DNA from 3 places in the Streptomyces sp. NPDC034084 genome. Region 2 is predicted to be linked to each of the others. Evidence: riboswitches for the same ligand, from Rfam matches in the RefSeq annotation. Region 2 holds a riboswitch; each other region holds the start of a gene.

Region 1 (3,052 bases), on a different contig from region 2:
GGTCCGCGACGGTCTCCCAGTTGATCTGGGGCCACTCCTCACGGGTGTCGTCGAAGACGTTCTTCACCCCGAGCGCGTGGCTGACGATCCCGGGCGCACCGCAACAGCCGGCCATGTACGGCGACTTGGAGTCCGAGAACCAGTAGAGGACGGTGGCGCCCGTGACGTCGGCCGCCGCCGTGGCCTTCGCCACCCGGGCCTTGAGCCCGGCGACGAGCTTCTCGCCCCGCTCGGGGACCGCGAACACCCGGGCCAGGTCTCGGATCTCGCCGTAGACCGTGTCCATGGTGAGGGGCCGGGTGCGGACGCCGTCGCCGTCACCGCCGTTGTCCTTGCCGACGCAGTCGGTGGGCGAGAGGTAGGTGGGGACGCCGAGCTGCTCGAAGCGCTCGCGGGGCGCCACCCCGCCCTTGCCGAGGGTGTACGCGAAGGAGGCGGCCGCGAAGTCGGGTTCGGCGTCGAGGACCTTCTCGAAGGAGGGGTAGCGGTCGGCGAGGCGGGGCACCTTCGCGTTCTCCTTCTCCAGGCCCTTGAGCACCGGGTCCGTCCAGGTGGCGGTGCCCACCATGCGGTCGGCGAGGCCGAGGGAGAGCATGATCTCCGCCGCTCCCTGGTCGAGGGCGACGGCCCGTCGCGGGGCGCGGTCGACCCGGACCGGCCGTCCGCAGTCGTCGTCGAGGATCACCGGGAAGCCGGACTCCGGGGACCCGGCCCGGGCGGCCGCGCCCTTCCCCGGCGCGTCGGCGGGCCCACCGCCGCAGCCGGTCGCCGTCGTGGTGAGGAGCAGGGCGCCGGCCAGGGTGAGCACGGCGGAGCGGACGGGGTGTGCGAGCGGCACGGGAACTTCCTCTGCGGCCACGGCTCATACGCGGAGCCTGTCGTACGGTCCTCCCCGGACGACGGCGTGCCGCCGGGGCCGCCAGCAGGTCTTCGGACTCGGGGTCAGCCGGACGGAGCGCCTTCCCGGGCCCGTCGTGCCGCCCAGTGGCCGATGCTCCGCCCGTCGCCCTCACCGCTGCGCGTCAGTTCCGGTCTCCCACCGGATTCCCTGACCCGTGGACGTACCCGTTCAGGTGCGTACAAAGGTGCGACTGGCCTCGGCACAGTACCACCGGGCGCCGGCCGCGCCCCGGGGCCCGGCCGGTGTCAGAGACGCAGTTCCTTCGCCTCGAAGCGGCCCTCGCCGAGGACCAGGACGAAGGAGATCTGCTGGCCCTCGGAGACCGTTCGCTCCTCGCCCTCGATGTCCTCGGCGCTGAAGTACACCTGTTCCTCGGAGCCCACGGGGACGACGAAGCCGTACCCGCCGAGACGATTGAAGGAATGCACGAACCCTGTGCTTCTGCCGTCCACCGCGACCTCCTCGTCGTCACCGGCGACGCGGTCGAGGGTGCCCGGCGCCGGGCGGCGGCCGTGTCCGCGTCTCAGGGGAGATGTACCCCTTCCGGGCACCCTTCGCCACCGGCGTCCCGCGGAGGTACTCGGCGGGGGGCGAACCACTCCCGACGATCTCGTAGAATATTCAACAGAGGCCTGCTGTCGGAGATCCCCCGTGTCCGACAGCGGGCCTCGCCCTTTTCCTCACGGGTCGGGCGCGGCCGCCCTGGTAAGCGATCCGCCGTGAACCTGCCGGGGCGCCGCACCGACTCCTCGGCCTGCCGGAGCGCGCGGTCGAGGCCCGACGCCGGCGCACCGAGGCGCGGCCTCCGCTCGTACAATACCGAGCAGTCGGTTTACAGTCGTGGAGCCATCGGTGACCAAACAAGAGCGGGCTGCACGCACCCGTGACGCGCTGATCAGGTCGGCGGCCGGGGAGTTCGACCGGCACGGTTACGCCCTGGCCACGCTGTCCGCCATCAGCTCGGGAGCGGGCGTGAGCCCCGGCGCGCTCCACTTCCACTTCGAGAACAAGGCGGCCGTCGCCGGCGCCGTCGAGGACGAGGCCCGCAGCACCCTGCGCCGGGCCGCCCGCCTCGTGTACGGACAGGTGTCGAACGCCCTGCAGAACCTCGTCGACACCTCGCACGCGCTGGCCCGACTGGTCCGCGAGGACGTCGTCGTCCGCGCCGGATTCCGGCTCAGCTGCGCCGGTGACTCCCGTACGGATCTCACTCTGCGCCAGGAGTGGCAGAGCTGTGTGCAGCAGCGGCTCGCGGAGGCGGCCGACGAGGGACTGCTCGCCGTCGGTGCCGGGCGCCGGCAGGACCTCGCCCGCACGGTCGTGGCCGCCACCATCGGCCTGGAGGCCCTCGGCAGGGACAACGGCGAATGGCTGTCCCCCCGGACCGTCACGGGCCTGTGGGGCACACTGCTTCCGACACTGGCGGGCCCGGAGGCCCTCGCCGGGCTCGACCCGGCGGGCAGTCAGGCCGTGACCGCGCTCCTCGGCTGACTGCGGGCGGGGATCCGGCCGGGCGGGCGGGCCGGGCGGGCAAGCCGTCAGGAGCGGCCGAGGAGATCCCGGTACCACGCCAGGTGGCCGGCGAAGCCCGCCCTGAAGCCCGGCCCCGGGTCACAGCCCAGGTCCCGCCAGGGTCGCTCGTCGGCGAACCAGTGGTCGGTCGCGAGCATGTCGAGGTGGTGTTGCGCGAAGGGAAGGTCCGCCAGCAGCGCACGGGCTCCGGCGATGTCCACCACCGGCTCGCGGGGCCGGTCCGCCGCACCGCCGACCAACTGCTCGGCGGCCGCGAGCAGCTCCGCCACCGGCACGGGCTCGGGGTGGTCGACGTGGTACGGACCCGGCCGGGTCGCCGGCGAGAGCGCCGCGCCGAACAGGGCGCCCGCCAGGCTCTCGACGTCGATCAGGGAATGCAGCGAGGAGCCCCCGTCGAGCGGGCCGGGCAGCGCGGCGAGCAGCCGGACGAGACTGGGCATCAGCTGCCGGTCGCCCGTGCCGTACACGAGGTGGGGCCGCAGTACCGTCCCGCCGGCGTCCATGACGTGCCGCTCCCCCGCCGCGCGGGTGCGGCTGGTCGCCGAGCCCGGGGCGAGGGGCAGGGTGCCGGGGGCCGCCGCCCGGAAGGGGCCGCGGCCGTGGACGGAGGCGGTGCTG
Region 2 (3,052 bases):
GTCAGTCCGTGCAGCATGTCGAGGCCCGGTTCGAGCAGTGTCACGTCACCCCGGAACTTGTTCACGAGATAGCCCGCGACGAGCGACTGGTCCTCCGGAGAGAGCAGGGCCGTCGTCCCGAAGAACTGGGCGAAGACCCCGCCCCGGTCGATGTCCCCGACGACGACCACGGGCAGCTTCGCGGCCCGTGCGATGCCCATGTTGACGATGTCCGTGCGCCGCAGGTTGATCTCGGCCGGACTGCCCGCCCCCTCGCAGATCACGGCGTCGTACGTGCCCCGGAGTTCCTCCAGACACGCCATCACCGGCTCGAACAAGGTCTGCTGCCGGCCCCCGTGATAGCCGCGGGCGCTCATCTCGCCCACCGGCTTGCCCATCAGCACCACCTGGCTGGAGCGGTCGCTGCCGGGCTTGAGCAGCACCGGGTTCATCAGGGCGGTCGGCTCGACCCGCGCCGCCTGCGCCTGCATGGCCTGCGCGCGGCCGATCTCGGCGCCCTCCCTGGTGACGAAGGAGTTCAGGGACATGTTCTGTCCCTTGAACGGCGCGACCTTGACGCCCTGCCGGACCAGCCAGCGACAGATGCCGGCCGTGACGACGCTCTTGCCCGCGTCGGACGTGGTCCCGGCGACGAGCAGCCCCCCACCCCTCATGCGTTCCTCCGCTTCAGTGCGCTCGCGATCATGCGGCCGCCGACGCAGGCGGCCAGGGTCAGTCCCGTGACCCGGCGGGAGAGCCGGACCGCGCGGTCGATGTCGGCGACCTCGACGGGCCGCCCCTCCCCGTTGAGGACGGGCCGGTGCTCGACCCGCCCGGCGTACGAGAGGGTCCCCCCGAGCCGTACGCCGAGGGCGCCCGCGAAGGAGGCCTCCACCGGCCCCGCGTTGGGGCTCGGATGCTTCGACGCGTCCGCCCGCCAGGCCCGTACGGCTCCGCGCGGGTTCCCGCCGGCGACCGTCGCGAGGGCGGCGGTCAGCCGGGCCCCGGGCCAGCCGGCCAGGTCGTCGAGGCGGGCCGAGGCCCAGCCGTACCTCCGGTACCGGGGGGACTTGTGGCCGACCATGGCGTCCAGGGTGTTGACGGCGCGGAAGCCGACGAGCCCCGGCACGCCCGCGACGGCGCCCCAGAAGAGGGCACCGACAACGGCGTCGGAGGTGTTCTCGGCGACGGACTCGACGACCGCGCGGGCCATCGCGGGACCGTCGAGGGAGTGCGGGTCGCGTCCGCACAGGTGCGGCAGCCGTTCCCGGGCGACCTCCAGGTCCCCCGCGGCGAGCGCTCCGCCGATGGCGCGGGCCTCGCGCCCCAGGGTCGTACCGCCGACGACGGCCCAGACGGCGGCGGCGGTGAGCGCGACGGATCCGGCGCGGCTGCCCCGTACCGCACGCGCGGCGAGGGCGCCCGCCGCGACGGTGCCACCCGCGCAGACGGCGGTGTGCAGGGCGCCCCAGCCGCGGTGGTCGCGCCACAGGGCCCGTTCGACCCGGCCGGCCGCGCGGCCGAAGGCGGCGACGGGGTGCCCTCGGCGGGGGTCGCCGACGAGCAGGTCGACGGCGAGGCCCGCGGCCGCGCCGTACGCGAAGACACCGGGGGCTCGGGAAAGTCTGGGGCTGCGGCCGGGCATGGCGCTGTGTCCTCACTCAGGGTCCGCGCCCTGGATCGACGTGACCGGCGGCGAGAGTTCCTGACTCCCGGACCCTTCGGATCCGGTCACAGTGGCGGGACCGCGCCGGATTCGCACCGGACTTCCTCTACTGCCTCCGTAATGGCCTCGGCAGTCCACCACGGCCCGAGAACAGCCGTCAACTCACCCTTGACCTGCACCGTGTCACTGTGCGAAGCACCACAGACACGGCGCCGGAAAGACGGCGGCCGGGCGGCCCGCACCCGAAGGTGCGGACCGCCCGGCCGAGGTACCGGGGACCGTCAGGCGACGATCAGGTAGATGCCGTACGCCACGGCCGTCAGGCACAGGGCGAAGCAGGCGTAGGCGCCGGTGCGGGCCAGGGCGGCGGAGCCCCCCTGGGCGGCGGCCTGTTCCTGCTTGGAGAGGCCGATGACACCGAGGGTGAAGAGGCCCACGAGGGCGACGGTCGCCACGAGGCTGACTCCGAAGACGGAGCCGAGGGCTGCCCAGTCGATCTTCATGCTTGGTTCCAGTTCCTTAGACCGCGGCGGCGGGGGCCGGGGGAGCGGCCGGGTCCGTGGGGACCGGCGCGGGGATGGTGGCCTTCAGGTCCTCGTCCGTGACGGCGGCGACGGAGCCGGCCGGCGGCGGGGTGACGGCCGCGATGGCGGTGGTGACGACGCCCGCGGGCTCGCCGTCGCCGTCGAGGTCGTCGGCCGTGACGTTGTGCTGGTCGACCGGCTTGCGGCGGGAGAGCGTCCAGATGACGCCCGAGCCGGCGACGAGCAGGACCGCGACGGCCACGATGCCCCAGGGGCCCTGTTGGGTGAGGAACTCGGCACCGGCGCCGACCAGGCCGGCGGCGGGCAGCGTCAGACCCCAGGCGACGAACATCCGGGTCGCGGTCGACCAGCGGACGACACCGCCCTTGCGGCCGAGACCGGCACCCATCACGGCACCCGAGCAGGACTGGGTGGTGGAGAGGGAGAAGCCGAGGTGCGAGGAGGCGAGGATGACCGTGGCGGCGCTGGTCTGGGCGGCGAAGCCCTGCTGCGGCCGGAGGTCGGTGAGGCCCTTGCCCATGGTGCGGATGATGCGCCAGCCGCCGAGGTAGGTGCCGAGCGCGATCGCCAGACCGGCCGAGACGATGACCCACATCGGGGGGTTCGAGCCGGGGGCGAGGACGCCGCCGGTGACCAGGGCGAGGGTGATGATGCCCATCGTCTTCTGGGCGTCGTTGGTGCCGTGGGCGAGGGAGACGAGACCGGCGGAGGCGATCTGGCCGACCCGGTAGCCCTTGGCGGTGTGCTTCTCGTCGGTCTTCGCGCCCAGCTTGTACGTGAGCCTCGTGGCGAGCATCGCGGCGAGACCCGCGACGATCGGCGCGGCGACGGCCGGGATGAGGACCTTGGTGACGATCGTCGG
Region 3 (3,052 bases), on a different contig from region 2:
GCGATCGCCGCCGGGATCACCGTCAAGAACGGCCAGCTCGCCATCCCGCAGCTCTTCGAGACCATGTTCCCGGACTGGTTCGCGGGCGTCGCGTTCGCCGCGATCGGCATCGGTGCGCTCGTCCCGGCCGCGATCATGTCGATCGCCGCGGCCAACCTCTTCACCCGCAACATCTACAAGGACTTCATCAAGAAGGACGCCACCCCGGCCCAGGAGACCAAGGTCTCCAAGCTGGTCTCCCTCCTCGTGAAGGTCGGCGCGCTCGTCTTCGTCCTCACCATGGACAAGACGGTCGCCATCAACTTCCAGCTGCTCGGCGGCATCTGGATCCTGCAGACCTTCCCGGCCCTGGTCGGCGGTCTCTTCACCCGCTGGTTCCACCGCTGGGCGCTGCTCGCCGGCTGGGCCGTCGGCATGGTCTACGGCACGGCCGCCGCCTACGGCGTGGCCAGCCCCACCCAGAAGCACTTCGGCGGCTCGGCCGCCGAGATCCCCGGCATCGGCGAGATCGGCTACATCGGCCTCACCGCCTTCGTGCTCAACGTCGTCGTCACCGTCGTCCTGACCTTCGTCCTCAAGGCCGTCAACGCCCCCGAGGGCGTCGACGAGACCTCCCCCGAGGACTACACGGCGGACGCGGGCGACGCCGGAGTCCGCACCGAGCTCCCGGAGGTCGGCACCCCGACGCACTGATCCGGCACCGCGCACGACCGGGGCCCGGGACCTCCGCCAGGAGATCCCGGGCCCCTTCGCGTCCCCCGGGGAAGGCAGACTGCCTCCCATGGACTTCACGATCAGGGCGGTACGGCCCGAGGAGTACGAGGAATTCGGTGACCTCACCGGGCTGACCTACCTGAACGACGGGCTGCTGCTGCACGGCGAGGACGACTTCTACCTGGACGTGCTCCGCGACACGGCCCGGCGGGCGCGCGAGAGCGAGGTGCTCGTCGCCGTCGGCCCGGAGGGCGGCATCACCGGCGGCGTCACCTTCGCCCACGGCGGCACCCCCTGGGCGGACATCGCCGTCCCGGGCGAGGCCGAGTTCCGGATGCTCGTGGTCGCGCCGGAAGCCCGCGGCAGGGGCATCGGGGAAGCCCTCGTACGCGCCTGCGTGGACCGGGCGGCGGCCCTCCCCGGGTGCGCGCGCCTGGTCCTCTCCACGGACGGCCTGATGGTCTCGGCGCACCGGATCTACGAGCGGCTCGGCTTCGTCCGCACCCCCGAGCGGGACTGGGAGCCCGTCCCGGGCCATGCGCTGCGGACGTACGCCCTGGAGCTGTAGCCCCCGACCCGACACAACATGTGGGGGGTGCCACGAGCGGCGCCCCCCACATGTATGCTCGTCCTCGCTGTCGACGCAGGGAAATCCGGCGCGAATCCGGAACTGTCCCGCAACGGTGTGCTTCGTGCGGTTTCGTACGCGGTGAGTCCGAAGACCTGCCGACAGCGCGCCCGGTCCGTCCGTTCCGGGTGCCACAGACGTCCGGGCCTCGCGGAGTGGGCCGGTGGACGCGGCGCACCCGCGCGTACGGGTGCCCGCCTGCCCGCCTCCCGCCCGCGGCCCCGAGCCGAGCGAGGGAGAGCCCCACGTGACCATCGCGCCCGCCGATCCGGCCGCAGCGATCGAGACCGACGGCCCCGGGACCGTACTCCTGCGGACCCTGACCGATCTCACCGCCGACCTCCCGGACACCGACCCCGGCAAGGTCGCCGCCGCCGCGCTCCGCGGCCGCAGCGCCCTGTCGGACGAGGCGGAGCTGCGCGAGCTGGCCACCGAGGCGGCCGCCGGCCTGATCGCCGACGACCCGGCGTACTCCCGGCTCGCCGCCCGGCTCCTCACCCTCACCATCGCCGACGAGGCCGCCGGCCAGGGCGCCGTCTCCTTCTCGGCCTCCGTCGCCGTCGGGCACCGCGAGGGCCTCATCGCCGACCGCACCGCAGAGTTCGTCACGCTGCACGCGGCACGCCTCGACGCGACCGTCGACCCGGCCGGCGACGACCGCTTCGGCTACTTCGGTCTGCGCACCCTCTACTCGCGCTACCTGCTCCGCCACCCGATCACCCGCAAGGTGATCGAGACCCCGCAGCACTTCATGCTGCGCGTGGCCTGCGGCCTGGCCGAGGACGACTCGGTCCGCGCCCTCGACGAAGTGGCCGCGCTGTACGGCCTGATGAGCCGCCTGGACTACCTGCCGTCCTCCCCCACGCTCTTCAACTCCGGCACCCGCCACCCGCAGATGTCCTCCTGCTACCTCCTGGACTCCCCCCAGGACGAGCTGGACTCCATCTACGACCGCTACCACCAGGTCGCGCGCCTCTCGAAGCACGCGGGTGGCATCGGCCTCTCCTACTCCCGCATCCGCGCCCGCGGTTCGCTGATCCGCGGCACCAACGGCCACTCCAACGGCATCGTGCCGTTCCTGAAGACCCTCGACGCCTCCGTCGCCGCCGTGAACCAGGGCGGCCGCCGCAAGGGCGCCGCCGCGGTCTACCTGGAGACCTGGCACGCCGACATCGAGGAGTTCCTGGAGCTCCGCGACAACACGGGCGAGGACCAGCGCCGTACGCACAACCTGAACCTCGCGCACTGGATCCCGGACGAGTTCATGCGCCGCGTCAACGCCGACGCCGAATGGTCGCTGTTCTCCCCGGCGGACGTGCCCGAGCTCGTCGACCTGTACGGCGAGGAGTTCGACGCCGCCTACCGCAAGGCCGAGGCGGCGGGCCTGGCCCGCAAGACGATGCCGGCCCGCGACCTGTACGGCCGGATGATGCGGACCCTGGCCCAGACCGGCAACGGCTGGATGACCTTCAAGGACGCCTCGAACCGTACGGCCAACCAGACCGCCGAGCCCGGCACCGTCGTCCACTCCTCGAACCTCTGCACCGAGATCATCGAGGTCACGAACGACGGCGAGACGGCCGTCTGCAACCTCGGCTCCGTCAACCTCGGCGCTTTCGTCACCGGTTCGGACATCGACTGGGAGCGCCTGGACGAGACCGTCCGCACGGCCGTCACCTTCCTCGACCGGGTCGTCGACATCAACTTCTA

The links. Region 2 has a riboswitch for cobalamin ahead of ACZ51I_RS00310 (cobalamin biosynthesis protein). Riboswitches for the same ligand answer to the same signal wherever they lie in the genome.
Region 1: another riboswitch for cobalamin. It lies ahead of ACZ51I_RS10920 (ABC transporter substrate-binding protein); the one in region 2 lies ahead of ACZ51I_RS00310 (cobalamin biosynthesis protein).
Region 3: another riboswitch for cobalamin. It lies ahead of ACZ51I_RS16345 (ribonucleoside-diphosphate reductase subunit alpha); the one in region 2 lies ahead of ACZ51I_RS00310 (cobalamin biosynthesis protein).

What each region holds. Positions count from the first base shown of each region.
Region 1 covers NZ_JBVISK010000002.1:1,199,943-1,202,994, forward strand. The annotation lists gene ACZ51I_RS10920 (ABC transporter substrate-binding protein) at 1-838, opposite strand, end outside; cobalamin riboswitch at 919-1,096, opposite strand; gene ACZ51I_RS10925 (cold shock domain-containing protein) at 1,147-1,329, opposite strand; gene ACZ51I_RS10930 (ScbR family autoregulator-binding transcription factor) at 1,754-2,392, shown strand; gene ACZ51I_RS10935 (NAD-dependent epimerase/dehydratase family protein) at 2,440-3,052, opposite strand, start outside.
Region 2 covers NZ_JBVISK010000001.1:55,936-58,987, reverse strand. The annotation lists gene ACZ51I_RS00315 (cobyric acid synthase) at 1-653, opposite strand, end outside; gene ACZ51I_RS00310 (cobalamin biosynthesis protein) at 650-1,624, opposite strand; cobalamin riboswitch at 1,660-1,799, opposite strand; gene ACZ51I_RS00305 (hypothetical protein) at 1,927-2,148, opposite strand; gene ACZ51I_RS00300 (inorganic phosphate transporter) at 2,165-3,052, opposite strand, start outside.
Region 3 covers NZ_JBVISK010000004.1:263,413-266,464, reverse strand. The annotation lists gene mctP (monocarboxylate uptake permease MctP) at 1-693, shown strand, start outside; gene ACZ51I_RS16350 (GNAT family N-acetyltransferase) at 782-1,282, shown strand; cobalamin riboswitch at 1,337-1,459, shown strand; gene ACZ51I_RS16345 (ribonucleoside-diphosphate reductase subunit alpha) at 1,590-3,052, shown strand, end outside.